DNA from 4 places in the Diaphorobacter sp. LR2014-1 genome. Region 1 is predicted to be linked to each of the others. Evidence: predicted binding sites of a transcription regulator. Region 1 holds the regulator's gene; each other region holds the start of a gene.
The links. Region 1 encodes FNR, which switches genes on or off when oxygen is low (the NO sensors DNR and NnrR bind a similar motif). Its sites were predicted from a motif close to TTGATNNNNATCAA; they were not measured.
Positions count from the first base shown of each region.

Region 2: the regulator FNR is predicted to act here: its motif matches at 5,414-5,427, upstream of cyoA (ubiquinol oxidase subunit II).
Region 3: the regulator FNR is predicted to act here: its motif matches at 6,242-6,255, upstream of BV908_RS09445 (cation-transporting P-type ATPase).
Region 4: the regulator FNR is predicted to act here: its motif matches at 5,568-5,581, upstream of BV908_RS05655 (DUF3149 domain-containing protein).

Region 1 covers NZ_MTBE01000003.1:98,227-106,115, forward strand. The annotation lists gene BV908_RS03805 (sulfite exporter TauE/SafE family protein) at 304-1,023, opposite strand; gene hemN (oxygen-independent coproporphyrinogen III oxidase) at 1,027-2,409, opposite strand; gene fnr (fumarate/nitrate reduction transcriptional regulator Fnr) at 2,581-3,324, shown strand; gene BV908_RS03820 (hypothetical protein) at 3,365-3,652, opposite strand; gene BV908_RS03825 (FixH family protein) at 3,729-3,989, opposite strand; gene ccoG (cytochrome c oxidase accessory protein CcoG) at 4,069-5,511, opposite strand; gene ccoP (cytochrome-c oxidase, cbb3-type subunit III) at 5,596-6,510, opposite strand; gene BV908_RS03840 (cbb3-type cytochrome c oxidase subunit 3) at 6,540-6,677, opposite strand; gene ccoO (cytochrome-c oxidase, cbb3-type subunit II) at 6,692-7,324, opposite strand; gene ccoN (cytochrome-c oxidase, cbb3-type subunit I) at 7,344-7,889, opposite strand, start outside.
Region 2 covers NZ_MTBE01000019.1:40,712-48,600, forward strand. The annotation lists gene BV908_RS13620 (pyridoxal phosphate-dependent aminotransferase) at 1-1,043, shown strand, start outside; gene BV908_RS13625 (YbgC/FadM family acyl-CoA thioesterase) at 1,063-1,488, shown strand; gene tolQ (protein TolQ) at 1,485-2,186, shown strand; gene BV908_RS13635 (ExbD/TolR family protein) at 2,366-2,791, shown strand; gene tolA (cell envelope integrity protein TolA) at 2,813-3,787, shown strand; gene BV908_RS13645 (MFS transporter) at 3,910-5,241, opposite strand; gene cyoA (ubiquinol oxidase subunit II) at 5,553-6,602, shown strand; gene cyoB (cytochrome o ubiquinol oxidase subunit I) at 6,664-7,889, shown strand, end outside.
Region 3 covers NZ_MTBE01000009.1:68,187-76,075, reverse strand. The annotation lists gene BV908_RS09460 (ATP-binding protein) at 1-1,531, opposite strand, end outside; gene hemH (ferrochelatase) at 1,528-2,586, opposite strand; gene BV908_RS09450 (HAD-IA family hydrolase) at 2,626-3,318, shown strand; gene BV908_RS09445 (cation-transporting P-type ATPase) at 3,331-6,069, opposite strand; gene BV908_RS09440 (alpha/beta hydrolase) at 6,417-7,238, opposite strand; gene BV908_RS09435 (O-acetylhomoserine aminocarboxypropyltransferase) at 7,238-7,889, opposite strand, start outside.
Region 4 covers NZ_MTBE01000004.1:181,445-189,333, forward strand. The annotation lists gene BV908_RS05625 (homoserine dehydrogenase) at 12-1,373, shown strand; gene thrC (threonine synthase) at 1,389-2,819, shown strand; gene mobB (molybdopterin-guanine dinucleotide biosynthesis protein B) at 2,899-3,450, shown strand; gene glp (gephyrin-like molybdotransferase Glp) at 3,447-4,691, shown strand; gene moaD (molybdopterin converting factor subunit 1) at 4,688-4,951, shown strand; gene BV908_RS05650 (hypothetical protein) at 4,958-5,287, opposite strand; gene BV908_RS05655 (DUF3149 domain-containing protein) at 5,366-5,506, opposite strand; gene BV908_RS05660 (hypothetical protein) at 5,619-5,873, opposite strand; gene moaE (molybdopterin synthase catalytic subunit MoaE) at 5,940-6,416, shown strand; gene clpB (ATP-dependent chaperone ClpB) at 6,485-7,889, shown strand, end outside.

The DNA.
Region 1 (7,889 bases):
TCTGCAAGGCACAGAGCAGACCTTGGTAGTCGTCGCACCGATGCCAAATATCCTGGCGTGGTTCTGGCGTTCCCATTCCTTCGGCAACCTCACTGATACGCAGCGCGCGCCCCAGACGTACGGTGGCGCATCCAGTAAGGCAGCGATGGGTAGCTGGATTTCTCCACGTCGATGAGAACAGACTCGTCACTTCCGCTGGTAGAGATCTGACAGCGATACGTCACGCCTGAGCGTCTCAGTGTGCACCATTCGCTTGCCACGGCATGCTTCGCAGAGCCGCTGTGGTTCCACAAAACGCTGCTTTCAGGGCACGCACCACGGCGCCGGCTGCCCATGGACAACCTCCATCCATAGCGCCCATGCACCCAGGGAAAAAAGCACACCACCTGCCAGCCGAGACCCCCACGCCCCACCCTTCACGCCGATCCAAGCGCGAATGCGGCCAAATGTCCACGGCCCCAGCACCAGCCATACACCGCTTCCCACGCCAAACAGGACCATGCACAAGGCTCCGCGGAGCACGCTTCCGCTGAGAGCGGCAGTCAACAGTGCGGTATACAGAAGGCCGCATGGCAGGAGCGCCCAGGCCACACCCGCGGTCAGGAGCCCGCCAGGCCGAGAGACCAAGGGCTTGACCTTCGCCCAGGCAGCACGCCCCGCCCGCTCAACCCACAACGGCTGCTGCGCTTGCACCATCATCATCCCACCCCACGCGAGGATGAGCACGTGCATCAGCGTCCAAAGGGGGCGCAATGCCGAGGTGCTTTGCCCCAGCCATGCGAGTTGCTCCATGGCCAGCGCAACCACCGCCCCTGCGGCGCCGTAACCGATCAGGCGCCCCACGTGAAACTGCGCTACCCGTTGGAAGATTCCGCGACGGGACGCCCATTGAATGGTTTGGGTGGCGTCCGGCGTGCCACCCAGCCCCGTAAGCGCCGCGCAGGGAACAGAACACATCGCCAAACAGTGAGCCCCTCCCATCAGCCCCATCAGGAAGGCCGTCGTGGCCAGCGCCCACAGCATGGGTCAAATAATCCGGGAAAAGCGAGCGCGGTTGCGGTCAGCCTGCAGATACTTGTCGAACACCATGGCCACGCCGCGCACGAAATACCACCCCATGGGCGTGACTTCAACGCCCTCATCACTGATTTTCACTAAGCCCTGAGCCGCCATTTCTTGCAGTTGCTGTAATTCCGCATCGAAATAACTGCGGAAATCAATCAGCCAAGACTGTTCCAACGGCTCAAACAGCAATTCACCTTGGCACATCAACGCCATGATGACTGCGCGGCGCACTAAGTCGTCCTTGGTCAACGCCAGCCCGCGCACCACAGGCAAATGCCCCTGGTTAATGCAGTCGTAATACTCGTCTAGCGTTTTCACATTTTGGCTATAAGTAGCGCCCACGCGCCCGATGGCAGAAACGCCCAGACCAATCAGGTCGCAATCGGGCTGCGTGCTATAGCCTTGGAAATTGCGGTGCAGCCTGCCTTGCCGCTTGGCCACCGCCAGCGCATCGTCTGGCAGCGCAAAATGGTCCATGCCCACGTAGACGTAGCCGGCCTCCTGGAACACATCAAGTGACCGGGCCAGCATGGACACCTTGGCCGAAGCCATGGGCAACTCGGCCGTGATGATGCGTCGCTGCGATTTGAAGCGTTCTGGCAAGTGAGCGTACGCATACAGCGCGATCCGGTCTGGCCGCAGCTCGGCTACCTGCTCCAAGGTGCAATCAAACGACTCCGGTGTCTGTCGCGGCAGCCCGTAGATCAAATCCACGTTCACCGATTCAAACCCGAGCTTGCGAGCCGCATCGACCAACGCGAACACCTTTTCGGCAGGCTGAATGCGGTGCACGGCCTTTTGTACTTCAGGGTCGAAATCCTGCACGCCAAAGCTCAGGCGATTGAAACCCAGCTCCGCCAACAATCCCAGCCGCGCTTCATCCACGGTCCGGGGGTCCACTTCTATGGAGTACTCCCCCCCCGGAACGAGGACGAAACTGCGCCTCAGCATGCCCATCAGTTCGCGCAAACCGTCATCCGTCAGAAAAGTAGGCGTGCCTCCGCCGAAATGCAGCTGGCTCACATGCTGACCCACACCGCAGTGCGCCGTATGCAGGTCGATCTCACGGCTGAGGTAACGCAAGTAGACCTCTGCCCGCTCTGGATGCCGGGTAATGATCTTGTTACACGCGCAGTAATAGCACAGCGATTCACAAAACGGGATGTGGACATAAAGCGACAAAGGCATCGCCTTGGCTACCGAACCCACGCGACGCTGCTGCAGCGCAAGGATGTATTCCCGCTCGCCAAAAGCCTCGACAAAACGATCAGCAGTCGGATAAGAGGTGTAGCGCGGCCCTGGGACGTCAAAGCGACGCAGGAGCTCTGTTGTAACAACGGTCATGACGGGATTCCTTGCACTTTCATATCACTGTGCCGTAGAGTCCCCCATGAGTCCTTGACGTTGATCAAGCGCCCATAAGGTCCTTGTGGCGACAATTTGACTTCGGCTCAAAGTCGTCCAACGGCCTACGGCATTCCATGTCTCCCAGCCGTTCAGAGGTAAGCTCAAGCCATGAACAGGGTTCCCATGCATACGAATCTCCAGACCATCAAAGTTGCCTGCTCAAACTGCAATCTGCGTGAGCTGTGCATGCCCGTGGGTCTGGACGACCAGCAACTCAAGCGCATCGATGACATTGTTGCTGTACGACGCAAGATCAAGCGTGGCGGCACGCTTTTCCGGAACGGTGAACCCTTCACATCCCTTTTTGCTATCCGCACCGGATTCTTCAAGACCTGTGTCGCCACCGAAGACGGTCGCGACCAAGTGACAGGTTTTCAAATGGCGGGCGAGATCATCGGCCTGGATGGCATCGTGAGCGACCGTCACACTTGCGATGCGGTAGCGCTTGAAGACGCCGAAGTATGCGTCATGCCTTTCGATCGTATTGAAGAGTTGTCGCGCGAAGTAACGGCACTACAGCACCATGTGCACAAGATCATGAGCCGCGAGATTGTTCGCGAGCATGGGGTCATGCTGTTGCTGGGGAGTATGCGTGCCGAGGAACGCCTTGCCGCATTCCTGTTGAATCTCGTACAACGCTTGCATGCCCGGGGTTTCTCACAATCCGAATTGGTGCTGCGCATGACACGCGAAGAGATCGGCAGCTACCTGGGATTGAAACTGGAAACCGTCAGCCGCACGTTTTCGAAGTTCGTGGAAGAAGGTATTGTGGAAGTAAAACAGCGCCATGTGCGCATCGTCGATACCGATGCGCTGAAGCGCATTGTCAACAGCCAGCAAGCCTGCCATTAAGCCTGGGTTTTTGCTGATTCATAACTGATGGGCGGAAAGATCAGGAAACGTATTTGGCGCAATCAGCCGGCCGCGCCCCTTTGGGCACGGGGCAGCGATTCAACTCAAAGGGCGAGAGTGACAACAGCGTCGTCAATGCGCTGGAAGCCATGAGTACGAACCAGAACGTGAAAAAGGCGATGGTATACACACCTTCGCGCGAGAGATGCAGGGGTTGATCAAACCACTGCAGCGCTTCTGGATCCACGAAGGCGAACACCACCATTTCCATGACGCCCGCCATCAAAAAGGCCGGCCACGCGATCCACATCAATCGTTGCATCCACATTCGCCCATCTCCTAGCAGGTGTAGTTGACAGCCTAGCATCTGTTCTCCGGCATGCAAAGAGGACTCGCCCTGCCGGTCAGCGCGGTTGATCCTCCAGCGGAGTAGCTGCATGGTTGCGCCCCTTCATGGCAGGCGTCATGTCGCCCCCAGACTCCTTCAGGGTCTCGTTGATGTTCAATCCCCGTTGGTAATAGTCTTCCGCGATGACGGGGTCAGGTTGGCTCACGGCCAGCCAGAGGGTCACGAAGCCCGCAATGATGACTATCACCGGCCCCGCGATGACAAGCCAGACATGGCCAAACGTCCACCAAGGCTTTCCTGCGTCTTCCAGATTCATGGGGGAATTACTCGACATCGATACCAACTCCTCGCTCATTTATGAGCACAGCTTGTTCATTTGCATTCCACGACCGCCTTCAGCGAGGCACAAGGAACACGGATTTCTCTGCCACTTGGGCTTTATCACCCTGCGCTTGAATATCGAAATACACCGTATGCGATCCGGGAGATGCTGAGCCATACGGAATTTGAAGACGGACAACCACCCATCGGGATTCCGCCGGTCCAATGTCAATTGCGGTCTCGGACGCCACTTCCAGCCCTTCCATGCCGTGGGCGCTGATGGTGTAGCGCTGCGCCCCCTCCGTGGCGTTCATGATCTGCAGCCGGTAGATATTTTCCAGCTTGCCTCCCGCCACGATGCGCGAGAGCGCAGCGCGGTCGCGCACGATGTCCACCTTCAACGGGGTGCGTACCACCAAGCTGGCCAGCATGCCGACGCACAACACCACCAGCACCGCTGAATAGAACAACACACGGGGTCGCAGCACGCGTTTGAGCATTTGCGACTGGGTCCAGTGGTTCTTGACGCCGTTCTGCGTCGAGAAGCGAATCAGCCCGCGCGGATACTTCATCTTATCCATCACGGTATTGCAAGCGTCCACGCAGAGACCGCAACCAATGCATTCGTATTGCAGTCCGTTGCGAATATCGATACCCGTTGGGCAGACCTGGACACACAGCGTGCAATCGATGCAGTCACCCAGTCCCGCAGCTTTGTGATCTACGGTCTTGTTACGGGGCCCGCGAGGCTCGCCGCGCTCAGGATCGTAAGAGACGACCAGCGTGTCCCTGTCGAACATTGCGCTTTGGAAACGCGCATAAGGGCACATGTATTTGCACACCTGCTCGCGCAGGAATCCTGCGTTGCCGTACGTGGCCAACCCATAGAAGATCACCCAGAATATCTGCCATCCTCCTTGCAGGGCCAGCAACTCTCCCCCCAGCTCGCGAATCGGAACGAAATAGCCCACGAAGGTGAAGCCGGTCCAGAATGCGACCGCAATCCAAATGGCTTGCTTGACAGATTTTTTCCAGATCTTCTCAAATGTCCACGGACCATTGTCCAGGCGCATACGGGCACTGCGGTCGCCTTCGACTTTGTGCTCGATCCACATGAACATTTCCGTGTATACGGTCTGGGGACAGGAGAAGCCGCACCACAGGCGTCCCGCCACTGCGGTAAACAGAAAAAGCGACAGCGCGGAAATAATCAGCAAACCCGTCAGATAAATGAAGTCCTGCGGGTAAAGCACCAAACCAAAAATATAGAAACGGCGTGCTCCGAGGTCAAAGAGCACCATCTGGCGCTGCCCCCACTCCAGCCATGGCAGGCCATAGAAAACCAGCTGTGTCAGAAACACCATCGCCCAACGCCAACGTGCGAACACTCCACTTATCGAGCGTGGATAGATTTTCTTTTGCGCCTCATAGAGCGAAATGACCTCGGTCTGCGAACTTTCGGCCCCCACTGGCGTGATAGGAATCACCTTACGGGGCTGACCTTCGGCTGGCTTCATGGTGGAATCTCAAAAAGGAAGTGCAACTTCCAAAACGCAAAACGGCCGGCGCCCCTCGACGGGGAGCCGGCCGCACAGGGAGCATCAGCGCGGGGCGCCGGCCTTATTGGACAAACCCCAGACGTATGCCGTCAACACCTTGATCTGTGCATCGGTCAACTTGCCCGTTTGGGCAGGCATCTCGTTGGTCTTGCCGTTGTTGATCATAGCGGTGATGGCAGCTTCGCCCCAGCCATGCAGCCAGATGTCATCCGTCAGATTAGGGGCACCCAGGGCCACATTGCCCTTGCCGTCCATCCCGTGGCATGCAGCGCACGCAGTGAACTTCGACTTGCCCAGAGACGCCTTCAGGGAGTCATGCGGGCTTCCCGACAGGCTCAGGACATAGTGGGCGAGGTTGCGCACATCTTCCGGCGAGCCCACGGCGGCCGCCATGGGAGGCATGACGCCAATGCGCCCATCGTGGATGGTCTTCTGGATCTGATCAGGCGCACCGCCGTGCAGCCAGTCACCGTCGGCCAGGTTGGGGAAGCCCTTGCTGCCGCGGGCATCGGAACCATGACACTGCGCGCAGTTGTTCATGAACAGACGCTCACCAATTGCCATGGCCGCTGTGTCGGCCGCCATCTCTTGGGGCTGCATGGCCTCGAACCGCGCATACAGGGGCTGCAACTCTGCGTTAGCCTTGTCCACTTCGGCTTGGTACTCGCCCAGCTGCGTCCAGCCCAACTTACCCTTAAAGGTCCCCAATCCGGGATAGGCAGCCAGATAGCCAGCACCGAATACCAGCGTGATGATGAACAGCCACATCCACCAACGGGGCATGGGGTTGTTCATTTCCGTCAGGTCTTCGTCCCAGACGTGACCGGTGGTGTTGTCGGCCGTAGCCTCGACCTTCTTGCGGGACGTGATCCACAGCAGCAAGCCGCAGGCCACGATACCGATGATGGTGATTCCGGCCACGTAGAAGGACCAGAAGTTACTCGTGAAATCGCTCATGGGTTATCTCTTTTCTTGTGGAGACTTCTTCAGTCCTCGGCGAAGGGCAACTGTGCTGCCTCCTCGAACCGGGCCCGGTTGCGGCGCATGAAGGCCCAGAACCAGATGCCCACGAAACACGCCAGCGACGCCAGCGTGGCCACGATACGCATGGTGGTGATGTCCATGACCAGTTCCTCGATTACTTGAGCGCACGGCCCAAAACCTGGAGATAGGCCACCACGGCATCCATCTCTGTCTTGCCCTTGACCTGCTCGGCGGCGCTGGCGATCTCCTCATCCGTATACGGGACGCCGACCGTGCGCAATGCCTTCATGCGAGGAGCGACGACGGAAGGATCGATCTGGTTCTTTTCCAGCCAGGGATAGGCGGGCATATTGGATTCGGGCACCACGTCGCGCGGATTGTTCAGGTGAATGCGATGCCATTCATCGCTGTACTTTCCACCCACGCGATGCAGATCGGGCCCAGTGCGCTTGCTACCCCATTGGAAGGGATGGTCGTAGACGAACTCGCCAGCCACCGAATAGTGGCCATAACGCAGGGTTTCCGCGCGGAACGGACGGATCATCTGCGAGTGGCAGTTGTAGCAACCCTCGCGCAGGTAGATATCGCGTCCGATCAGTTGCACTGCCGTGTAAGGCTTCACGCCTTGAACGGCCTCAGTCGTCGATTTTTGAAAGAACAGAGGAACGATTTCCACTAGGCCGCCGACGGCCACAACCAGCAAGATCAACACGATCATCAGGAAGTTGCTGGTTTCGACCTTCTCGTGCGTGAAGCCGGTGGATGCTTTGTTATGCGTATTGGACATGTAGTTGACCCTCCGAACTTCAGGCGTGAGCGGGTTTCACGGCGGGAATGGCCACCTTGACGGAGCGTCCGGAGATCGCCGTCACCCAGACGTTCCATGCCATCACCAACATACCGCCGAGGTACAGCAGACCGCCAAAGAAGCGGATCGCGTAGAACGGATAGGTCGCCTTGACGCTTTCCACGAAGGTATAGGTCAGCGTGCCGTCGGGGTTCACGGCGCGCCACATCAGACCTTGCATCACGCCAGCAATCCACATGGCGGCGATGTACAGCACGATGCCGATGGTGGCCATCCAGAAGTGCAGTTCAATTGCTTTGATGGAGTGCATCTTCTCCTTGCCAAACAGGCGAGGCACCAGGTAATACAGCGAACCCATGGTGATCAGACCCACCCAGCCTAGCGCGCCTGCGTGCACGTGCCCCACAGTCCAGTCGGTGTAGTGCGAAAGCGCGTTGACGGTCTTGATGGACATCATCGGTCCTTCGAACGTGGACATGCCGTAGAACGACAGCGACACGATCAGGAAGCGCAGGATGGGGTCGTCACGCAGCTTGTGCCAGGC
Region 2 (7,889 bases), on a different contig from region 1:
CGCCCCCGCTGGTGGTGGAGGCGGCCGACCGCGCGGTGCGCAGTGGGGCCACGCAGTACACCAACGCCCTGGGCCTGGAGGCGCTGCGCGAGCGCATCAGCGGCTGGTATGCCGAGCGCTTTGGCGTGGATGTACCCGCGCGGCGCATCGTGGTCACGGCCGGCGCATCGGCCGCGCTGCAGCTGGCCTGCCTGGCGCTGATCGACGCGGGCGACGAGGTCCTGATGCCCGACCCCAGCTACCCCTGCAACCGCCACTTCGTGAGCGCGGCGGAAGGCAAAGCGGTGCTGATCCCCACCACGGCCGAGGAGCGCTTCCAGCTCAGCGCCGCCAAGGTCGAGGCCGCATGGGGTACCAAGACACGCGGCGTGCTGCTGGCATCGCCCTCCAACCCCACGGGCACCTCGATTGCGCCGGACGAACTGCGCCGCATCCACGATGTGGTGCGCGGCAAGGGTGGGCTCACGATCATCGACGAGATCTACCTCGGCCTGTCCTATGACGACGCCTTCGGCCAGACGGCGCTGGCGCTGGGCGAGGACATCATCAGCATCAACAGCTTCAGCAAGTACTTCAACATGACCGGCTGGCGCCTGGGCTGGATGGTGGTGCCCGAGGCCATGGTGCCCGTGGTGGAGCGTCTGGCGCAGAACCTGTTCATCTGCGCCAGCACGGTGTCGCAGCATGCGGCGCTGGCCTGCTTCGAGCCGGACAGCATCGCCGAGTACGAACGCCGCCGCGCAGAGTTCAAGGCGCGGCGAGACTACTTCATCCCCGCACTCGATGCCCTGGGCCTCACGGTGCCGGTGCAGCCCGATGGCGCCTTCTACGCCTGGGCCGACTGCACGCAGGCCGCCGAGCGCCTGGGCGTCGCCGGCAGCTGGGACTTCGCCTACGAGCTGATGCGCCGTGCCCACCTGGCCATCACGCCGGGGCGCGACTTCGGCACGGCCGACACCCAACGCTTCGTGCGCTTTTCCACGGCCAACTCCATGGCGCAGTTGCAGGAAGCGGTGGCGCGCCTGAAGCGCCTGATCGGCTGACCCCTCCAGGCGTGCCAGCATGGCTTTCGAGTGGCCCGTTCGCATTTACTGGGAAGACACCGATGCCGGCGGCATCGTGTTCTATGCCAACTATCTCAAGTTCTTCGAGCGCGCGCGCACCGAGTGGCTGCGCTCGCGGGACCTGGGCCAGCAACGATTGCGGGAACTCACGGGCGGCATGTTTGTCGTAACCGACGCACGCCTGCGCTACCTGCGCCCCGCCCGCCTGGACGATGAACTGATTGTTACCGCCAGCCTGCGCGAAGGGGGCCGCGCTTCGCTCACAATCGAGCAGCAGGCGCTCTTGAAACCAGAGCAGATGATCCCCGACTCTCCCCCCGCACTGCTGTGCGAAGGCACCATCCGCATCGGCTGGGTGGATGCCGCCACCATGCGCCCTGCACGCATTCCGGGGTCCCTTTTGGAACGACTCTCCTCATCATGAATTCCCAAGACATGTCCATCTTGAGCCTGGTGCTCAATGCCAGCTGGGTGGTGCAGCTGGTGATGCTGCTGCTGCTCGCGGTTTCCGTGGCCAGCTGGGCCGCCATCTTCCGCAAGCTGTTCGCACTCAAGCGCGTGAAGGCCCTGAACGAAGACTTCGAGCGCGACTTCTGGTCGGGCACCAGCCTGAATGACCTGTACGCCAGCGCCACGCACAACGCCAAGAGCGCGGGCCCGATGGAGCGCATCTTCGCCAGCGGCATGCGCGAATACCAAAAGCTGCGGGAACGCCGCATCAGCGACCCCGGCACACTGCTGGACGGCGCGCGCCGCGCCATGCGCGCGAGCTTCCAGCGCGAGATGGACGTGATCGAGTCCAGCCTCTCGTTCCTTGGCTCGGTGGCCTCGGTGTCGCCCTATGTGGGCCTGTTCGGCACCGTCTGGGGGATCATGCACGCCTTCACCGGCTTCGCCGGCATGGAGCAGGTAACGCTCGCCACGGTGGCGCCCGGCATCGCCGAAGCGCTGGTGGCCACCGCCATCGGCCTGTTCGCCGCCATTCCCGCCGTGATTGCGTACAACCGCTTCGCACGCGACATCGACCGCGTGGCGACGCACCAGGAGACCTTCATCGAGGAGTTCTCCAACATCCTGCAGCGCAACCTGGGCGCACACCCCGCGTCCCCCTCGGGGCATTGAGATGAAGGACATCCCCCTGAGCCGCTGCGCGGCTTCCCCCTTCTCTCGCAGCGCTACCCACTGCGGGAAAGGGGATCGATTGCTCAGCGCGGCGGGACGGCCCTTGCGCGGCGTCTGCTGGCATCGGACACGTCCGTTTTATCCACAGCGCGCACTGCTCAGCGCAATGGAGAACTGAAATGCCTGCCATGGCCTCACGCAGCGGCACCCGCCGCCGCTCCATGAACGAAATCAACATGGTGCCGTTCATCGACGTGATGCTGGTGCTGCTCATCATCTTCATGGTGACCGCGCCCATGCTCACGCCCAGTTCGGTGAACGTGCCTTCCGTGGGCAAAGGCGCCAAGGTGCCCAAGACGCGCGCGGACGTCATCGTCGACAAGGACGGCAGCATCCGCTTCAAGGCCGACGGCAACGAACGCACCGTGCCGCTGCAAAACCTGGGCGCCACCGCCAAGAACTGGCTCAAGGACCAGCCAGAGGACACACCCGTGCTCATCAGCGCCGACAAGAACGTGTCGTACGACGCGGTGATGAAGGCCATGTCTGCGCTGCAACAGGCGGGCGTGGCACGCGTCGCCCTGGCGGTGAAGAGCGGCGGCTGACGAGAACTTTCACACGATCTAATGCACGCCACGAACGACCGCGACCAGTTTGCCCCGCCCCGCCCGCCCGGACGCATGCGGGCCATCGCCCTGGCGGTACTCGCCCATGCCGCGCTGATCGGCGCGCTGACCTGGGGCGTGAACTGGAAGAGCAGTTCCGACCAACCGGCGGTAGAGGCCGAACTCTGGTCCGCGGTCCCCCAGCAAGCGGCGCCGCGCGCCGTGGAGCCGCCCCCACCCCCTGCTCCGGCCCCTACCCCCGCACCAGAGCCCGCGCCCGCACCGCCGCCTCCACCGCCACCACCGCGTCCGGAGCAAGCCGACACGCGCGAGGCCGACATCGCCCTGCAGCAGCAGAAGAAGCGCCTGGAAGAAGAAAAGAAAAAGCGCGAACAGCAACTGGAGCGCGAGAAGCGCGAACGCGAGCGCAAGGAAGAAGAGCGCCGCGAGCGGCTGGAGCAGGAGAAGAAGGAACGCCTGCTGGCGCAGCAAAAGGCCGAGCGCGAGAAAGCCGAACGCGAAAAGGCCGAGAAGGAGAAGGCCGCCAAGGCCGAGCAGGACAAACAGAAGAAGCTGGCCGAGGACAAGCGCCGCAAGGCCGAGGAAGCCCGTGAAGCCAAGGAGGCCGAGGCGCTCCGCCAGGAGAACCTGCGCCGCATGATGCAGGGGCTGCCAGGCGCCACGGGCGGCGAGACCGCCACGGGCACCGCGCAGCGCAGCTCCGGCCCCTCAGGCAGCTACGGTGGCAAGGTGGCCGCCAAGGTACGCCCCAACATCGTCTATCCCGACACCATCTCGGGCAACCCGCGCGCCGAGGTCGAGGTGCGCGCCGCTCCGGACGGCACCATCGTCGGCGCGCGCATCACCCAGTCCAGCGGCAACAAGGCGTGGGACGACGCGGTGATTCGTGCACTGCACCGCACGGAAACCCTGCCACGCGACGTGGACGGCCGCGTGCCGTCGTCCCTGGTGATCGGCTTCCGCCCGCGCGACTGAAGCAAAAAAGAGAGCTGCCTGCGCTCGCCCCTCAAGGGTTTCACATTGAAAACACTGTGAAACCTATTTGAGGCAAGCGCCGGCAGCTATTATTTTCGATAACAGCCGACAGCCAGTCGAACTCAGCTGCGCTGCTCGATGAGGCGATTGATACGCAACGCGCCGAGTGTGCAGACCACTCCCGACAGCAGATACAGCGTCACCGCCCCCAGCCCGAAACGTGCCGACAGCCCCAAGGCCACCAACGGCGCGAAGGCCGCGCCGATCAGCCAGGCCAGGTCGGACGACAGTGCCGCCCCGGTGTAGCGGTGCTGGGTGGAGAAGTTGGTCGTCACCGTGCCCGATGCCTGGCCGTACGACAGGCCCAGCAGCACGAAGCCCAGCAGCAGGAACACCGTGCCGCCCACCGCGCCACCGCCCAGCAGCCAGGGCGTGGCCAGGCTGAACAGGCCAATCAGCACGGCCATGGAGCCCAGCAGGTTGCGCCGGCCCATGCGGTCGGCCAACCGCCCCGACACCACCACCGCGCCGATGGCCAGGAATGCGCCGGCGATCTGCACGCACAGCACCTCGGCCATGGAGCGGTCGGAGAACAGGGCGAACCACGACAGCGGGAACACCGTCACCACGTGAAAGAGTGCGAAGCTAGCGAGTGCCGCAAAGGCGCCCAGCACCACATTGCTCCCCTCTTCGCGCATCACGCGGGCCACGCCCACGGGCTCCAGTTCCTTCTCTTGCAGCAATTCGGCATAGGACTGCCCCACCACCAGGCGCAGCCGCGCAAACAGCGCCACCACGTTGATCGCAAAGGCCACGCAGAACGGGTAGCGCCAGCCCCAGGCCAGGAATTCTTCGCTGGAGAGGCTGCCGTACAGGTAGGCGAACAACCCGGCGGCCAATGCAAACCCCACGGGCGCGCCCAGTTGCCCCACCATGGAATACCAGCCCCGGCGCTCCGGCGGTGCGGCCATCGCCAGCAGCGACGGCAGCCCGTCCCAGGAGCCGCCCAGCGCCAGCCCCTGGCCGAAGCGCAGCACCGCCAGCGCCCCAGCGGCTGCCAGCCCCGCCACCTGGTAGCTGGGCAGGAAAGCCATGCTCACCGTACAGCCGCCCAGCAGGAACAGCGCCAGCGTCAGCTTGGTGCCGCGCCCCCAGCGCCGCTGCACGGCCATGGAGATGGCGGTGCCCAGCGGCCGGGCGATGAAGGCGATGGCAAAGATGGCAAAGGCCATGAGCGTGCCGTCCAGCCGCGACATGAAGGGGAACAACAGCGACGGGAAGACCAGCACGCAAGCGATCCCGAATACGAAGAAGTCGAAATACTCCGACGCGCGCCCGATGATCACGCCCACGGCGATCTCGCCCGGGGTGACGTCTTCGTCGGTGTGCGCGCGCGACAGCGATGCCGCGCTCTCGGGGCCGTAAACGGGGTATGCGACGGAACCGCTACTCATGACCGTACTCCTTGGCTTTGCAGACACAGCTCCGTTCTACACGCAAGCCCCGCGGTCAACAAGTACGCTTACACTGACGTCCCGCGCGGGAAAACCCTCACGCCCAGTCGGCCATCCGCGCCGCCATGGTCGCGCCCGCAGGCCGCATACGGCCTGCCATCACGCCATAAGTTTGACCCTGGACAAAATGTCCAATCGACAAATGCGCTAGGCGTATTACATTCGTCTCCGTCCAGTAATTCGCGTTTACACCTAGCGCCGCGCCCGCCCGCGCGACGCAAGGCCGTGCACGCTTTTTGACACGCCTAGCAATGCTCCAACTGAAGAAACTCCGCGGGCCCACCTGGCTCGCCGCGGCTTTGGCCGCAGCCAGCCTGGCTGGTTGCAGCAAGGCCGTCGTATTGAACCCGGCGGGTGATATCGCTGCCCAGCAGGGCAACCTGGTGGTGACTGCCACGGTGCTGATGCTGATCGTCATCGTGCCGGTGATCCTGCTGACGCTGCTGTTCGCCTGGAAGTACCGCCAGGGCAACACCGACGCCGAGTACGACCCCGACTGGCACCACTCCACCTCGCTGGAGTTGGTGATCTGGAGCGTGCCGCTGATGATCATCATTGCCCTGGGCGCGCTGACCTGGATCGCTACCCACAAGCTGGACCCCTACCGCCCCCTGGACCGCATCGACGCCCAGCGCGCGCTGGCCGCCGACGTCAAACCGCTGGAAGTGCAGGTGGTGGCCATGGACTGGAAGTGGCTGTTCTTCTACCCCGAGCAGGGCATTGCCACGGTGAACGAGGTGGCCGCGCCTGTGGACCGCCCGATCCTGTTCAAGCTCACCGCCACGTCCACCATGAACGCGTTCTACGTGCCCGACCTGGCCGGCATGATCTACGCCATGCCTGGCATGCAGACCGAGCTGAACGCCATCATCAACAAGCCCGGCGTGTTCCATGGCCTCGCCTCGCACTACAGCGGCCCCGGCTTCTCCGGCATGACCTTCAAGTTCCACGGCCTGAGCGATGCCGAGTTCGCCCAGTGGGTGGACAAGGCCAAGACCGAAGGCAAGCCCCTGGACAAGACCACCTACCTGCAACTGGCCAAGCCCAGCCAGCGCGACCCCGTGCAGCGCTTTTCTACCGTGGAAACGGGCTTGTACGGCAAGGTGCTCAACCGCTGCGTGGAAGACGGGCAGATGTGCATGCACGACATGATGGCTATCGACGCGCTCGGCGGCGAAGCCTTCGTCAAAGCCAACGGTCTGACGCTGCCACAGGACGTATGCACCGCAGGCAACGCGCCACAGATCCTGGCCGCGCTGCAGCCCGCAGCCGCCCTCCCCGAGGCCACCACCCAACAGTGAATTTGACGGACCCGACGCGGGCGCCAAGCCGGCGCCGGGCCCATTAGCCAAGAGATTCGATATGTTGTCTGAACAAACTACCCCAGCCCACTGGCTGTTGGGCCGCATCACCTGGGACTCGATCCCGATGGCGCACGAGCCCATCGTGCTGTGGACCTTCATCGCGGTGGTCCTGGGTGGCATCGTGATGCTGGCCGGCCTCACCAAGTTCCGTCTGTGGGGCCCGCTGTGGCGCGACTGGATCTGCTCCATCGACCACAAGAAGATCGGCATCATGTACATGATCCTGGGCCTGGTCATGTTCCTGCGCGGCTTCGCCGACGCGGTGATGATGCGCCTGCAGCAGGCCATGGCCGTGGGCGAGAGCATGGGCTACCTGCCGCCGCACCACTACGACCAGATCTTCACGGCCCACGGCGTGATCATGATCTTCTTCGTGGCCATGCCCTTCGTCACGGGCCTGATGAACTACCTCGTGCCGCTGCAGATCGGCGCGCGCGACGTGTCGTTTCCCTTCCTGAACAACTTCAGCTTCTGGATGACCACCGGCGGCGCCGTGCTGGTGATGATCTCGCTGTTCCTGGGCGAGTTCTCCACCTCCGGCTGGCTGGCGCTGTCCAACCTCGGGGCGCAGGACCCTGGCGTGGGTCTCGACTATTACATCTGGGGCCTGCAGATTGCGGGGGTGGGCACCACCTTGTCGGGTATCAACCTGATCGTCACCATCATCAAGATGCGTGCGCCGGGCATGAACCTGATGAAAATGCCCGTCTTTACCTGGACCGCCCTGTGCACCAACGCGCTGATCGTGGCGTCCTTCCCCGTGCTGACGGCCGCGCTGGTGCTGATGAGCCTGGACCGCTATATCGGCACCAACTTCTTCACGAACGACCTGGGCGGCAACCCCATGCTGTACGTGAACCTGATCTGGATCTGGGGCCACCCCGAGGTGTACATCCTGATCCTGCCGTGCTTTGGCGTGTTCTCAGAGATCGTGGCCACCTTCAGCCGCAAGCGCCTGTTTGGCTACACCTCGATGGTGTATGCCACGGTGTGTATCACCATCTTGTCGTACCTGGTGTGGCTGCACCACTTCTTCACCATGGGTTCGGGCGCCAGTGTCAACACCTTCTTTGGCATCACGACGATGATCATCTCGATCCCGACGGGCGCCAAGATCTTCAACTGGCTGTTCACCATGTACAAGGGGCGCATCCGCTTCACCGTGCCCATGCTGTGGACGGTGGGCTTCATGTGCACCTTCGCCATTGGCGGCATGACGGGCGT
Region 3 (7,889 bases), on a different contig from region 1:
GGCGCGACTGGTCGTCGGCCTCGCGGTGGGTGAATTCCAGCAGGCGGGCCACGGCCGCGGCGCTGCAGTGCGGCAGGCCGCGGCGGGCGCACGCGCGTGCGATGAACACGGCGCTGGCGTAATGCGTCTGGGCGCTGGCGGTGAAGCGCTCGGCAAAGTCCACCTTCACGCGAAAGCGCTGCGCCAGGTCTTCGTCGCCCTCCTGCAGCACGTAATACTCGACGGCGGTGCCGATCAGCACGAGCTTGACGTCCACATCCACGCCCTCGGGCTGCAGCGCCACTGTCGGCCCACCACCGCCATGGCTGGCGGCGGTGTCCTCGACCGCCAGGCGGCTGCAGCGCAGGAAGCGGCGCAGCCGCTCCCACAGCGGCGTATCGCCCAGCAGGTCGCGCAGGAACAGCATCAGGTAGCCGCCGTGCGCACGCAGCAGGCCGCCGGCGTGGATGCTGGAGAAATCGGCATACGGCGCGTCTTCCCCGGATTCGTACTGGATGTGGCCGAACAGGTTGCGCAGCTGCGGGTTGTCTTCGACCACCACTGGCGCGCCCTTTAGGGACGCGTTGTCCACCGCCAGGTTCACCTGGCACAGCGCCAGCAGGTTGGCCAGTTGGTCGCGGCGTTCCTCTTCCTGCGGATCGTCGGGCTGCTCGCCTTCGTGAGGCACGAAGAGCTCAAGGTCGTCGAGCACCTCGCGCTGCACCTGGTCGAGCCAGCGTCCCAGCTTGACCGCGTCCTTGATCTGCTTGCGCAGGCCCTGGCGGATGTCGTCCAGACCGTGCGTCACCAGCGGGCCGGCGCTCTGGCGCAGAAGCTGCGCCAGCGCATCGTCGCGCGCGCGCTCCAGCGGGCGGGTCTGTTCCAGGAAGCGCACGATCTCCGCACGCAGCTCCTGCTCGGCCAACTCGATGGCGGCGCGCTCGGGTGCGCCCAGCGCTGCGCCATCGGCCTCCGTCAGCGGCTCGCCGCCCGGGCCCAGCAGGGTGAACACCATCTGCCCCTGTTCACGCGACAGGCGAAACCGCCGTGCACGCGCGAAGTCGGCCAACTGGCTGAAGGCGCGCGCCTCGTCGCTCTGGTAGCGCTTGTGGATGCGCTCGCGCTCGTTCTTCACGTCCGGCGCAGCCAGGCGCTTGGGGATCTCCGCCTCCAGCTGGCGGCTCCAGCTCGCCATCTGGTCGCGCAGCTGGCGCCCCTGGCCCGCGGGCAGGCGCAGGGCGCGTGGACGTTCGGGTGCGTCAAAGTCGTGCAGAAAGCACAGGTCCGGCGGCACGGGCCGGCTGGCGGCCGCTTCGTCCATGGCCTGGCGCATCAGGGAGGCACGGCCGCTGCCGACCTCGCCCAGCACGAACAGGTGGTAGTCGGGCTGCTGCATGGTCAGCCCGAACCGGGCCGCATCGAACGCGCGCTGCTGGCCGATCCACGGCAGGGGCTCGGCCAGCAGCGCGCGCGTGTCGTCAAAGCCCAGGCTCTCGGGGCGGATGCTCAGGCGCAGCTGGCCGGGTGCGAGTGCCGTGCAGGGCGCGCTCATGGCTGGCTCCAGCCCGCCAGGTGCTGTTGTGCGATGCGGCTCAAGGCGGTGATCCAGGCGGGGTTGTCGTTCAGGCAGGGGATGTAGCGGAAGTCCTGGCCGCCTGCGTGCAGGAAGGCCTCGCGTGCCTCCTGGTTGATCTCCTCCAGCGTTTCCAGGCAGTCACTGGTGAAGCCTGGGCACATCACGTCCACGCGGCGCGTGCCGCCCTGTGCCAGCGCCACCAGCGAGGGTTCGGTGTAGGGCTCCAGCCAGCGGGCCTTGCCAAAGCGCGACTGGAAGGTCAGCAGGTACCGGTCTTCGCCCAGCCCCAGCGCCTGCGCGAGCAGCCGGGCCGTGGTGCGGCATTGCTCCGCGTAGGGGTCGCCCAATCGCACATTGCGTTCGGGAATGCCGTGAAAGCTCATCACCAGCTTGTCCGCCGGGCCGCCCTCGCGCTGCCAGTGCGCGCGCACCGACTGGGCCAGCGCGGCAATGTAGTCCGGGTGGTCGTGGTAGTCGTTCACGAAGCGCAGCTCGGGAAAGCAACGCGAGCGGCGCACCCACGCGGCCACGTCGTCGAACACGCTGGCGGTGGTCGTGGCCGAGTACTGCGGGTACAGCGGCAGCACCAGCGCGCGGCGCACGCCGGCGTCCTGCAGCACCTGCAGTTGCGCACCAACGGCCGGCTGACCGTAGCGCATGGCGGGCAGTACCCGCACCGGCTGGCCGGCCTCGCCCAGCCAGCCGCGCAGCATCACCGCCTGCTTGGCCGTCCATACGGCGAGCGGGGAGCCTTCTTCCGTCCAGATGCTGGCGTACTTGGCGGCCGACTTGGCCGGCCGCGTGCGCAGGATGATCCCGTACAGCAGAGGCAGCCACAGCGCCCGCGGAATTTCCACCACCCGCGGGTCGCCCAGGAACTGCGCCAGATAGCGGCGCAGCGCCGGTGCGGTGGGGGCGTCTGGCGTGCCCAGGTTGCACAGCAGAATGGCGGTGCTTTCGCGTGCTGCGGCGGTCTGGATCGAAGAGGCTGAGGCCGTCTGGGCGGCATGGTGAGAAGGCGAGGCGGGCATGCGGTGATTGTGGCAAATGCCGGGCGGTATGCTCGGGCCATGCTCGATATTTCCCGCATCCGCGCCATCACTCTTGACCTGGATGACACCCTATGGCCTATCTGGCCCACCATTGCGCGGGCTGAGAAGGTGCTGATCGAGTGGCTGCTCACGGTAGCGCCCGGCGCCTCGGCGCTGCTGGCGTCGCCCGATACGTCCCGCATGCTCCGTGCGCAGGTGGCGTCCGCCCATGCGCACCTGTCGCACGACCTGACGGTGCTGCGCCGCGAGACCATCCGCGCAGCGCTGCGCCAGGCGGGCGAGGACGAGTCGCTCACGGACCAGGGGTTCGACGTGTTCTTCGCCGAGCGCCAGCGGGTGGAGCTGTTCGACGATGCGATAGCGGCGCTGGAATTCCTCTCGGCGCGCCACCCAGTGGTGGCGCTGTCCAATGGCAATGCGGACCTGCAGGCCATCGGCATCGGACAGTACTTTCGCGCCAGCATCAGCGCCCGCGAGTTCGGTATTGCCAAGCCCGACCCCCGCATCTTCCATGAGGCGGCGCGGGTGCTGGACCTGCCGCCGGCGGCCGTGCTGCACATAGGCGACGATGCCACGCTGGATGCGCATGGCGCGCTGGGCGCCGGCATGCAGGCGGCCTGGCTCAATCGGGGCGATGCGGCGTGGCCGCACGCGGTGGCGCCCCCTGCCACCGTGCGCGACCTGGCCGCGCTGTGCCGTCTGCTGGGGTAGGCGTGGTCCGTGTCAGCGATGGGCGCGGCGTGCGCGCCAGCGCCGCAGAGCCGCCTTCTCCAGTTCGGCCAGCGTGAAGACGGCCAGCCCGGCCAGCAGGACGCGCGACCATTCCTGCACAGACAGGTCCGTGGAGCCGAACACGGCCTGCATCCAGGGCAGGTGCACGAAGCCCAGTTGCAGCAGCGCACAGAGGGCGATGGTCAGCGGCACCTTGGGATTGCCCAGCAGGCCCTCGCGCGACAGCACGCTGCGCTCGATGTGCCGGCTGTTGAGCAGGTAGAACATCTCCATCACTACCACCGCGCTGACAGCCATGGTGCGCGCGGTTTCGATCGCAGCGCCGTTGGACAGCTCCCACAGGAACAGCCCGAGCGAAGCCGCCGCCATGCAAACCGCCACCATGAGCACACGCCACGTGAACAGGCCGGACAGCAGCTTTTCCTGCGGTGGCCGGGGAGGGCGGCGCATGACGTCGTCCTCCGCAGGCTCGAATGCCAGCGCCACGCCCAGCGTGCTGGACGTGACCAGATTGATCCACAGCACCTGCGCCGCGGTGAGCGGCAGCAGCAGGCCGAATGCGATGGCGGCAAACACGATCAGCGCCTCGCCCCCATTGGTGGGCAGCATGAACAAGATGAATTTGCGCACGTTGTCGTAGATGCCCCGGCCCTCGCGCACCGCGTGGCCCAGCGTGGCGAAGTTGTCGTCGGTCAGCACCATGGCGGCCGCGTCCTTGGCGGCCTCGGTACCGTTCCTGCCCATGGCGACTCCCACGTCGGCGCGCTTGAGTGCGGGCGCGTCGTTCACGCCGTCGCCCGTCATGGCCACGACTTCTCCGCGGGACTGCAGGGCTTGCACCAGGCGCAGCTTGTGTTCGGGACTGGCACGGGCGAACACGTCCACGCTGGCCACCACGTCGCGCAAGGCGGCGTCGTCCAGGAGCTCGATCTCGGCGCCCGTGAGTGCGGGGCGGCCCAGGCCGATGCCCAGCTGCGCGCCAATCGCACGTGCGGTTTCGCCGTGGTCGCCGGTGATCATCTTCACGCGTACGCCCGCGGCCTGGCATTCGGCCACCGCGGCCACGGCCTCTGGGCGCGGCGGGTCCATGCTGCCCAGCAGCCCGAGCAGCGTGAAGCCGCCCTCCATGTCGGCGAACTGCAGCGCGTGCTGCTGCGCCGGCACGCGCTTGATGGCGATCGCCAGCACGCGCAGCGCCCGTGCCGCGCAGTCGTTGGCTGCGCGGCGCCAGTAGTCGTGCTGCAGCGGGGCATCGGTGCCCGCGCCATCGGCGGGCCACTGGCGCTGTGCGTTGCACATGTCCAGCACACGCTCGGGCGCTCCTTTCACCAGGATCACCGCATGCCCCGCGTGGTCGTGGTGCAGTGTGGCCATGAAGCGGTGCTCGGACTCGAACGGTATGGCGTCGATGCGCGGCTGGCGCGCATGCAGCGCCGTGGCGTCCAGGCCCGCCTTGAGCGCCAGGGTGACGAGCGCGCCCTCCGTCGGGTCGCCCGTCAGGCTCCAGCCCTGGGGACCGTCGTGCAGCGTGGCGTCGTTGCACAGCAGCGCCACCTGGGCCACGGACTGCAGGGCAGGGTGTTCTTGCGCAGTGATGGGCACGCCACCGATGAGGAAGCCCCCCTGCGGCGCATAGCCGCTGCCGGTCACCTCTATGACATGGTCGGCGGTCACCACGCGCTGCACGGTCATCTCGTTGCAAGTGAGGGTGCCGGTCTTGTCGGAGCAAATCACCGTGACAGCCCCCAGCGTTTCCACCGCCGGCAGGTGGCGGATGATGGCGTTGTGCTGCGCCATGCGCCGCACGCCCATGGCCAGGGTGATGGTCATGATGGCGGGCAGCCCCTCGGGGATGGCCGAGGCCGCCAGCGCCACGGCCATCATGAACATGTCCGCGGGTGCCTGAGCGCGCCAGAGCACGCCGATGGCGAACGTGGCGAGCACGAACAGCCCGATGGCCAGCGCCAGCCAGCGGCTGAACTGCGCGATCTGCCGCAGCAGCGGCGTGGTGCTCGCCTGCACCTGGGCCAATAGCGTGCTGATGCGCCCCAATTCACTGTTCGTGCCCGTGGCCACCACGGTGCCCAAAGCGGTGCCCGCGGCCACCAGCGTGCCGGAGTAGAGCATGCTGCGGCGGTCGCCCAAAGCGGCGTCGGCTGCCACGGTGGCTTCGTGCTTGTCGCAGGGCACGGACTCGCCCGTCAGCACGGCCTCGTCGGCGCGCAGGCTGCGGGCCGTGAGGATGCGCAGGTCCGCGGGCACCTTGTCGCCGGACGCGAGGATGACGATGTCGCCCGGCACGAGCTGGTCGGCGGCCACCAGTTGGCGCTCCCCCCCGCGCAGCACCGTGGCCTGGTGCGAGAGCATGTGGCGTATCGCGTCCAGCGCCGACTCGGCCTTGCCCTCCTGCAAGAAACCGATGATCGCGTTGACGATCACGGCCCCCAATAGCACCCCGGTGTCGATCCAGTGCGCCAGTGCCGCGGTGACCGCTGCGGCAGCGAGCATCACGTAGATCAGCACATTGTGGAACTGCTGCAGCAGGCGCAGCCAGGCCGGGCGACGCGGCGGAGCGGGTAGGCGGTTAGGGCCGAAGCGTGCCAGGCGCCGCGCCACCTCGGCATGCGCCAGGCCGTGGCGGGCGTCGGATTGCAGCCGTTGCAGCGCTTCGCTACCGGAAAGCGCATGCCACGGGGTGTCGCGGGCATCGGTGGATGGGGGCAGGTGCATGCAGGGCGGGCGCCGGGCGACGCGACTGGTCGAGTGGACTCAGTCTAGGTCCGCAGACGCAGACCGTGCCAATGTCCCAGTGCCAGGCCGGGGAAAGTGGCCACTATTGGCCTTCGATTGCTATTTAAATAATAGCTGACTGCGCTTGCCGCTTGGTCGTTTGATGCTGTTTTTGATATGCATCACGCGGCGGGTAAATGGTCGCCGCAGGCAAGCAGGGGCCAGTGCTTTGCATGTGGCAGGGGAAGTCACATCCCCCTCTGCCGAGGCGGCGGCGCCCATCATCCATCGGGCAGGGGAGCGCTGCAGGGGATGCCCTGCACCGCCGGCCCTGCCGTGCAACGATCTCAGGCGGAGATGCGTCTTGCCAGGAAGTCGCGGATGGCGAACAGCGTTGCGTCCGGTGCTTCGGTCATCTGGTGGTGGCCCACCGGCAGATGGACGATCTGCACGTCCTTGCCCGCGGATCGCGCGGCCTGGATCAACCCCTGCGCGGCCTTGGGCGTGGTCATTTGGTCTTGCGTGCCCAAGACGAACAGCACGGGGCACTGCACTGCTGCGATGGCCTGTTCGCCGTGGGCGTAGCTGTCGCAGGCCACGAAGCCGCGGTGGAACACATTGACCTGCGGGTTGCTGCGCATCACCTTGCGGCCTAGCGCCATGCCCGCGCCGTACACCCAGAAGCCCGCGCCTGAGGGGGGCGCGAGGGTGCTGCGCGAGAACACGTTGACCATGCGCAGCGCCTGCTCGGGGTCGGTCTGGGATGCCTCGATGAGCGCGGGCGACACCTTCATCGGGTAGGCCGTACCGACCAGCACCAGATGGCTCACGCGCCCGCCCAGGCGTGCGGCGGCCTCCAGCGCGATCAACGAGCCCCAGCTATGGCCCACCAGCGCGGCGCGCTGGATGGACAGTGCGTCGAGCAGGGCGCCCACGAAGTCGGCCGCCTGCTCCACGCTCGCAGGGGCATCGCCCGCGCTTTTGCTGTGGCCGGGCAGGTCGACGGCCAGCACGTTCCAGCCATGGTTGGCCATGTAGCGGCTTTGCAGCGCCCAGACGCTGTGGTCGTTGAGCACGCCGTGGATGAACACCACGGTGGGCTTAGCGGCATCGAAGGGCTTGCCGCCGGTGTAGCAGTAGGTCTGTGCGCCGTTGACTTGCACGTACATCACGCACCCGCCTTTCCCGCTTGCTTCTCCGCAGCCTTGAGTGCCCGCTTGAGGTCGTCGATCAGGTCGTCGGCATCTTCCAGCCCGATCGACAGGCGGATCGTGCCCTGGCTGATGCCACCCGCGGCGAGCGCTTCGTCGCTCATGCGGAAGTGCGTGGTGGAGGCGGGGTGGATCACCAGGCTGCGGCAGTCACCCACATTGGCCAGGTGGCTGAAGAGCTTGAGCGTCTCGATGAACGTCTTGCCCTGCTCGCGGTTGCCCTTGAGGTCGAAGCTGAACACCGAGCCCGCGCCGCGCGGCAGCAGGCGCTGCGCGAGCTGGTGGCTGGGGTGGGACTCGAGCAGCGGGTGGCCCACGCGCTCGACGAACGGGTGGCTGGCCAGGAACTGCACCACCTTCTCGGTATTGCGCATATGGCGTTCCATGCGCAGCGGTAGGGTTTCGATGCCCTGCAGGATCAGCCAGGCGGTGTGCGGGCTCATGCAGGCGCCGAAGTCGCGCAGGCCCTCGCGGCGAGCGCGCAGCAGGAAGGCGCCCACGGTGCTCTCCTCGGTGAACACCATGTTGTGAAAGCCGTCGTAGGGCTGGGTCAGCTCGGGGAAGCGGCCGGAGCCTTCCCAGTCGAAGCTACCGCCATCGACCACGATG
Region 4 (7,889 bases), on a different contig from region 1:
GTAACCCTGATATGAAACCGATCCAAGTGGGCCTGCTGGGCATTGGCACCGTGGGCAGCGGCGTGTTCAACGTCCTGTCGCGCAACCAGGAAGAAATCCGCCGCCGCGCCGGCCGCGGCATCGAGATTGCTTGTGTGGCCGACCTGGACACCGCCCGCGCCCGCGCCATCGTGGGCGAGAACGCCCGCGTGGTGGGCGACGCGCGCGAAGTGATCGCCAACCCTGAGATCGACATCGTGGTCGAGCTGATCGGCGGCTACGGCATCGCCAAGCAGCTGGTGCTGGAGGCGATCGCCGCCGGCAAGCATGTCGTGACGGCCAACAAGGCCCTGCTGGCCGTGCATGGCACGGAGATCTTCAAGGCCGCGGCCGAGAAGGGTGTGGTGGTCGCCTACGAGGCGGCGGTGGCCGGCGGCATTCCGATCATCAAGGCGCTGCGCGAAGGCCTGGCGGCCAACCAGATCCAGTGGGTGGCCGGCATCATCAACGGCACCACCAACTTCATCCTGTCCGAGATGCGCGACAAGGGCCTGGACTTCGACGTGGTGCTCAAGGAAGCGCAAGCGTTGGGCTACGCCGAGGCCGACCCCACCTTCGACATCGAGGGCGTGGACGCCGCGCACAAGGCCACCATCATGAGCGCCATCGCCTTCGGCATTCCGGTGCAGTTCGACAAGGCCTACGTGGAGGGCATCACCAAGTTGTCTGCCGTCGACATCCGCTATGCCGAGCAACTGGGCTACCGCATCAAGCTGCTGGGGATCGCCAAGCGCCGCCAGGGCGACGCGACCAAGCGCACGCCCGATGGCGTGGAGCTGCGCGTGCACCCCGCGCTGGTGCCGGCCAAGCGCCTGATCGCCAATGTCGAAGGCGCGATGAACGCCGTGGTGGTGCACGGGGACGCCGTGGGCACCACGCTGTACTACGGCAAAGGCGCGGGTAGCGAGCCCACCGCCAGCGCCGTGATCGCCGACCTGGTGGACATCACCCGCCTGATCGAGGCCGACCCCGCGCACCGCGTGCCGCCGCTGGCCTTCCAAAGCCACACGCTGCGCGAGGCGGGGCAGGAGCTGCCCGTGCTGCCCATGGCCGACGTGGTCACAAGCTACTACCTGCGCATCCGCGTGGCCGACGAGGCCGGCGTGCTGGCCAAGATCACCGGCATCCTGGCCGGCGCGGGCATCAGCATCGACGCCGTGCTGCAGCGCGAGGCCGACGAAGTGGGCGGCGAAGGCAGCACGCAGACCGACCTGATCATCCTCACGCACGACACGCGCGAGGGCGACATGGACGCTGCGCTCGCCCGAATCCAGGGCCTGCCCACGGTGCTGGCCAGCATCACGCGCATCCGCAAGGAAGAGCTCAACAACTAAGAGGGGCTGCACGCCATGCTGTACCTGTCCACCCGCGGCCACGCGGACCGCAAGCATTTCTGCGACATCCTGCTCGAAGGCCTGGCGCCCGACGGCGGCCTGTACCTGCCCGAGCGCTACCCGCAGATCAGCGACGCCGAGCTGACCGCGCTGCGCACCGCCTATCACACGCAAGGCTATGCCGAGCTGGCCTTCCGCATCCTGTCGCTGTACATCGACGACATCCCGCCCGCGGACCTGAAGCGCCTGTGCGAGAAGACGTACACCGCCGAAGTGTTCGGCACGGGTGAGATCGTGCCGCTGCGCCACCTGGAAGACGGCCTGTGGATCGAGGCCCTGTCCAACGGCCCCACGCTGGCCTTCAAGGACATGGCCATGCAACTGCTGGGCAACCTGTTCGAGTACGAACTGGCCCGCCGTGGCGAGCAGCTCAACATCCTGGGCGCCACCAGCGGCGACACCGGCAGCGCGGCCGAGTACGCCATGCGCGGCAAGCAGGGCGTGCGCGTGTTCATGACCAGCCCGCACGGTCGCATGAGCCCGTTCCAGCAGGCGCAGATGTTCAGCCTGCAGGACGCGAACATCCACAACCTGGCCATCGAAGGCGTATTCGACGACTGCCAGGACATCGTCAAGGCGGTGAGCAACGACCACGCGTTCAAGGCCCAATACAAGATCGGCACCGTCAACTCGATCAACTGGGCGCGCCTGCTGGCGCAGGTGGTGTACTACTTCGCGGGCTACATCCAGGCGACGGAGACGAACGGCCAAAAGGTCAGCTTCACCGTGCCCAGCGGCAACTTCGGCAACATCTGCGCCGGCCACGTGGCGCGCCAGATGGGCCTGCCGATCGACCGCCTGATCGTTGCCACCAACGAAAACGACGTGCTCGACGAGTTCTTCCGCACAGGCGCCTACCGCGTGCGCGGCGCGGCCGACACGCACGAGACCAGCAGCCCCAGCATGGACATCAGCAAGGCCAGCAACTTCGAGCGTTTCGTGTTCGACCTGCTGGGGCGCAATGCGGAGCGCACGCGCGAGCTGTTCGCCGAGGGCGTGGCCAAACAGGGCTTCTTCGACCTGGGGAGCGACCCCGTGTTTCGAGACGCACGCGCCAAGTACGGTTTCGAGAGCGGCAAGAGCACGCACGCCGACCGCCTGGCCACCATCCGCGACACGTACGAGCGATTCGGCCAGATCATCGACACCCACACCGCCGACGGCGTGAAGGTGGCGCGCGAGCACCGTGGCGATCCCGCCGTGCCCATGATCGTGCTGGAGACGGCCCTGCCCATCAAGTTCGCCGAGACCATCCAGGAAGCCCTGGGCCGCGCGCCCGAGCGCCCGGCCAGGTTCGAGGGCATCGAGCAATTGCCCAAGCGCCTGCAGGTGCTGGCGGCCGATGCCGAGCAGGTCAAGGCCTATATCGCAGCCCATTGCGATTAGGGATCAAATCGGCCTCTGGCGCTTATCCATCAAGCGCTGGTAGCTATTAATAGATGAGTGAAACTGAAGGAGTGTCGGGATGAAGGTGGTTGGCTTTGCCGGCTATTCAGGCAGCGGCAAGACCACGCTGGTGGAGCAGCTGATTCCCGAACTGCGCCTGCATGGCCTGCGCGTGTCGGTGGTCAAGCATGCGCACCACAAGTTCGACATCGACCATGTGGGCAAGGACACCTGGCGCCACCGCGAGGCCGGCGCCTACGAAGTGGCCGTGGCCTCCGACCGGCGCATGGCGCTGATGCGCGAATTCGAGCAGGAGCACACGCCCAGCGTGCACGAACTGCTGGCCGAGCTGGATCCGCGCGTGGACTGGGTGCTGGTGGAAGGCTTCAAGGAAAGCGACCTGCCCAAGATCGAGATCTGGCGCGCCGCATCACCCGATTACCGCGAACGGCCCGCACTCTATCCGCACGATCCCTGCATCGTCGCCGTGGCCACCGACGCGCCGCTGCCGCCGGTGGCCACCGCGCTGCCGGTGCTCAACCTGGACGACCCTCACGCCGTGGTGCAATGGCTGCTGGCACAGGGCGCGCGTTTTGACTATGTGCCCGACCGGGCGGAGGCCTGCGAATGAAACCCCAAGCGCGTGCACCCCTCAAGCCACTGGACGAAGCCCTGGCCGAACTGCTGGCGCAGGCCGCCCCGCTGGCAGGCACCGACACCGTCAACACCTTCGACGCCGACGGTCGCGTGCTCGCGCAGGCCGCCACCTCGCCGCTGCAGGTGCCGCCCAACGACAACAGCTCGATGGACGGCTACGCCGTGCGCTGCGCCGACGTGCCGGCAGCGGGGGTGGAGTTGCCGGTGGCGCAGCGTATTCCCGCGGGCGCCTTCGGCGTGCCGCTGGCGGCGGGTACGGCGGCGCGCATCTTCACGGGCGCGCCGGTGCCCGAGGGGGCCGATGCCATCGTGATGCAGGAAGACTGCGAGGCGCTCGACGGGGATCGCGTGCGCGTGAATGCCGTACCGGCCCAGGGTCAGTGGATTCGGCGCGCGGGCGAGGACATCACCCGGGGTGCTGAGGTGCTGGCCGCTGGCACGCGCCTCACCCCCGCAGAGCTGGGCCTGGCTGCCAGTATCGGCTTGGGCACCCTGCAGGTGGCGCGCCGGCCCCGCGTGGCGCTTTTTTCCACGGGCGACGAACTCGTCATGCCGGGTGATGTGCCGCCCGCGCAGATGAAGCCCGGCGCCATCTACAACAGCAACCGTTTCTTCCTGCGCGCCATGCTGCTGCGCCTGGGCTGCGAGGTGAGCGACTTAGGCATCGTGCCCGACCGGCGCGAGGCCACCGTGGCCGCGCTGCGCGAGGCTGCCCAGGGACATGACCTGATCCTGACCAGCGGCGGCGTGAGTGTGGGCGAGGAAGACCACATCAAGCCGGCGGTGGAGCGCTTGGGCACGCTGCAGCTCTGGCAGATCGCCATGAAGCCGGGCAAGCCCTTCGCCTACGGCCAGATTCCCCACGCGGGCGGCAGTGCACACTTCATGGGCCTGCCGGGTAACCCCGTGTCCAGCTTCGTCACCTTCGGCCTGCTGGTGCGCCCCTTCCTGTTGCGCCTGCAGGGCGTGCGTGATATTGCTCCTAAAGCGATAGCTGCTACGGCTGGATTCGACTGGCCCCGGGCCGATAAACGCCGTGAATTCCTGCGCGTGCGCCAGGGTACCGACGGCACGCTGGAGCTGTTTCCCAACCAAAGCTCGGGCGTGCTTACCTCGGCCGCCTGGGCGGACGGCGTGGTAGACAACCCCGCCGGCCAGACCATTGCGCGCGGCGACACCGTGCGCTTCCTGCCATTTGCGGAGTTGCTGTCATGACCACGCCCTTCACGATCACGGTGCGCTACTTCGCCTCCATCCGCGAGGCCGTGGGCACGGGGCAGGAGACGGTGCAGACCGGCGCCACCACGCTGGGCGCCTTGCGCGATGAACTCATCGCCCGTGGCGAGCCCTGGGCCACCTGCCTCTCGCGCGGGCGCGCCGTGCGCGTGGCCCTCGACCAGACCATGGCGCATGACGCCACGCCGCTGGCGGCAGGCGCCGAGGCGGCGTTCTTTCCGCCCGTCACGGGCGGCTGACGGCGTTCAAGGCTGCTCCACCGCCAGGGCGGGCAGCTCGGGGCTGCGCCACCCCAGCAACTCGGCCAGGCGCAGTGTGATCCAGCGCGCCTCGGCCGGGGTCACGCCCGCGTCCGGACCGGCCAGGCCGGCGTGGATGCCCAGCAGCACCCCTTCTTCCGACCGCGCACCGCCGTGGTACAGCTGCTGCGCCTGTTCCACCAAGTGGCAGGCCAGGTCCTCGCACCACTCGTAGCGCGCCCGCACCTCGGCGGCAGGCGCCTGCAGGCGTGCGCGTGTGTCGCTGTACAGCGCGATGAAGGAGGGCGGGACCAGGATCTGGTTGTCGTCGTGCATCCGCCTATTGTCTGGCACGGCGAAAAAACACAGGCGCCGCTCTTGCCGGAGACGGCGCCCGCGCGGGTCTGGAGCGGATCAGCGCTTTTGCTGTGCCGGGGGCGCATCGTTGCGCGTGAACAGCCAGATGAAAAAGCCCCCCATGCACAGCATGAAACCGATGCCTATGGCGCTGAACAGACCCACCTCGGTGGTGAAGAGTTGCTTGAGCAGTTGCATGGCATTTTTCCTCCGTCGTTATGTGATGGAGCCATTGCAGCGCAGCCCGGCGGGAGCCCCTTTGAGACAAGTCAAAAATCCGGGTATACCCCACTATTGTCGTCAAGTACCTTCAATCAGGCACGAACAGGCGCTCAAAGCGCTGCTGGTCGCCTTCCAGCTCGAAGGTCACGAGCTGGCCCATCTTCGCGTCAGCCTTGCGGTGGGCGGAGAACAGGCTGTAGCGGCCCGCCAGGTCGAAGCTGGGCAGATCGATCAAGGCATAGGGGTGGGGCACGAAAGTCTGGAACTCAAACACCACACGGTGCGCATTGCGCGGCGAGGGGTAGAGCAGGTAGTCGTCGGTGGTGATGGTCTGCAGGGCCATGGTGTGCAAGTGTGGGGTGGGCGTTAAAGTGCCGTCAATTCCGCAATTCTGCCGCTGACCACTGCCATGCACCGCGTTTCCATCCAGACCCATGACTTCGACGTTTCCACCGAGCTGGCGGCGCTGCGTGCGCGGGACGCGCGCGTGGGGGCGGTGTGCTGCTTCGTGGGCACGGTGCGCGACCGCAACGAAGGGGACAGCGTGGCCTCCATGGAGCTGGAGCACTACCCGGGCATGACCGAGAAATCCATCGAGGCCATGGTGGATGCGGCGTTTGCACGTTTTAACCTCTATGGCGTGCGCGTGATCCACCGCGTGGGGCTGCTCGCGCCCATGGACCAGATCGTGATGGTGGCCGTGACCTCGGCGCACCGCGGCGAGAGCTTTCAGGCCTGCGAGTTCGTCATGGACTACCTCAAGACCCAGGCGCCGTTCTGGAAGAAGGAGCAGACGCCAGATGGTGCGCGCTGGGTGGATGCGCGCGTGAGCGACGATGCGGCGCTGGCGCGCTGGGGCATCGCCGCGCCGCCCCAGGTGGGCTGACTTTTATCGTCCGGCGGCTTGAAATCGAGGCCCCGGAGCCCTAGCTAGTGACAAGTTGGAGGTTTCACATGCGTCTCGATAAATTCACCACGAAGTTCCAAGAAGCGCTGTCTGATGCACAGTCGCTGGCCCTGGGACATGACAACGCCTACATAGAGCCCGTGCACATGCTGGTGGCCATGCTGCGCCAGGATGAAGGCCCGCGCGCGCTGCTGCAGCGTGCCGGCGCCAATGTGCCGGGCCTGCTGGCCGCGGCCGAGGCCGCCGTCAAGCGCCTGCCCCAGGTGCAGGGCCAGGACCAGGTGCAGGGCAGCCCCGAGCTGGGCCGTGTGCTGCAGGCCACCGAGAAGGAGGCCATCAAGCGCGGCGACCAGTTCATCGCCAGCGAATTGTTTTTGCTGGCGCTGGTCGACAGCAAGGGCGAGGCCGCGCAGCTGGCCAAGGACAACGGCGTGACCCGCAAGAGCCTGGAGGCGGCCATCGACGCCGTGCGTGGCGGCCAGAAGGTGGACAGCGCCGAAGCCGAGGGCCAGCGCGAGGCGCTGAAGAAATACACGCTGGACCTGACCGAGCGCGCCCGCCAGGGCAAGCTGGACCCGGTGATCGGCCGCGACGACGAGATCCGCCGCGTCATCCAGGTGCTGCAGCGGCGCAGCAAGAACAACCCCGTGCTGATCGGCGAGCCCGGCGTGGGCAAGACCGCCATCGTCGAGGGGCTGGCCCAGCGCATCGTCGAGGGCGAGGTGCCCGAGACGCTGAAGAACAAGCGCGTGCTGGTGCTGGACATGGCCGGCCTGCTGGCGGGTGCCAAGTACCGCGGCGAGTTCGAGGAGCGTCTGAAGTCCGTGCTGAAGGAAGTGGCGCACGAGGAAGGCCGCATCATCCTTTTCATCGACGAGATCCACACCATGGTCGGCGCCGGCAAGGCCGAAGGCGCCATGGACGCGGGCAACATGCTGAAACCCGCACTGGCGCGCGGCGAGCTGCACTGCATCGGCGCGACCACGCTGGATGAATACCGCAAGTACATCGAGAAGGATGCGGCGCTGGAGCGGCGCTTTCAGAAGGTGCTGGTGGACGAGCCCAGCGTGGAAGACACCATCGCCATCCTGCGCGGCCTGCAGGTGCGCTACGAGGCGCACCACGGCGTGGACATCACCGACCCGGCCATCGTGGCCGCGGCCGAGCTGTCGCACCGCTACATCACCGACCGTTTTTTGCCTGACAAGGCCATCGACCTGATCGACGAGGCCGCGGCCAAGATCAAGATCGAGATCGACTCCAAGCCCGAGTCGATGGACAAGCTCGAGCGGCGCATGATCCAGCTCAAGATCGAGCGCGAGGCGATGAAGAAAGAGACCGATGAGGCCTCGCAAAAACGCCTGCAGCTCATCGAGGAAGAGTTGGGCAATGTGGAGCGCGAGTACGCCGACCTGGAAGAGGTCTGGAAAGCCGAGAAGGCCAGCGCGCAGG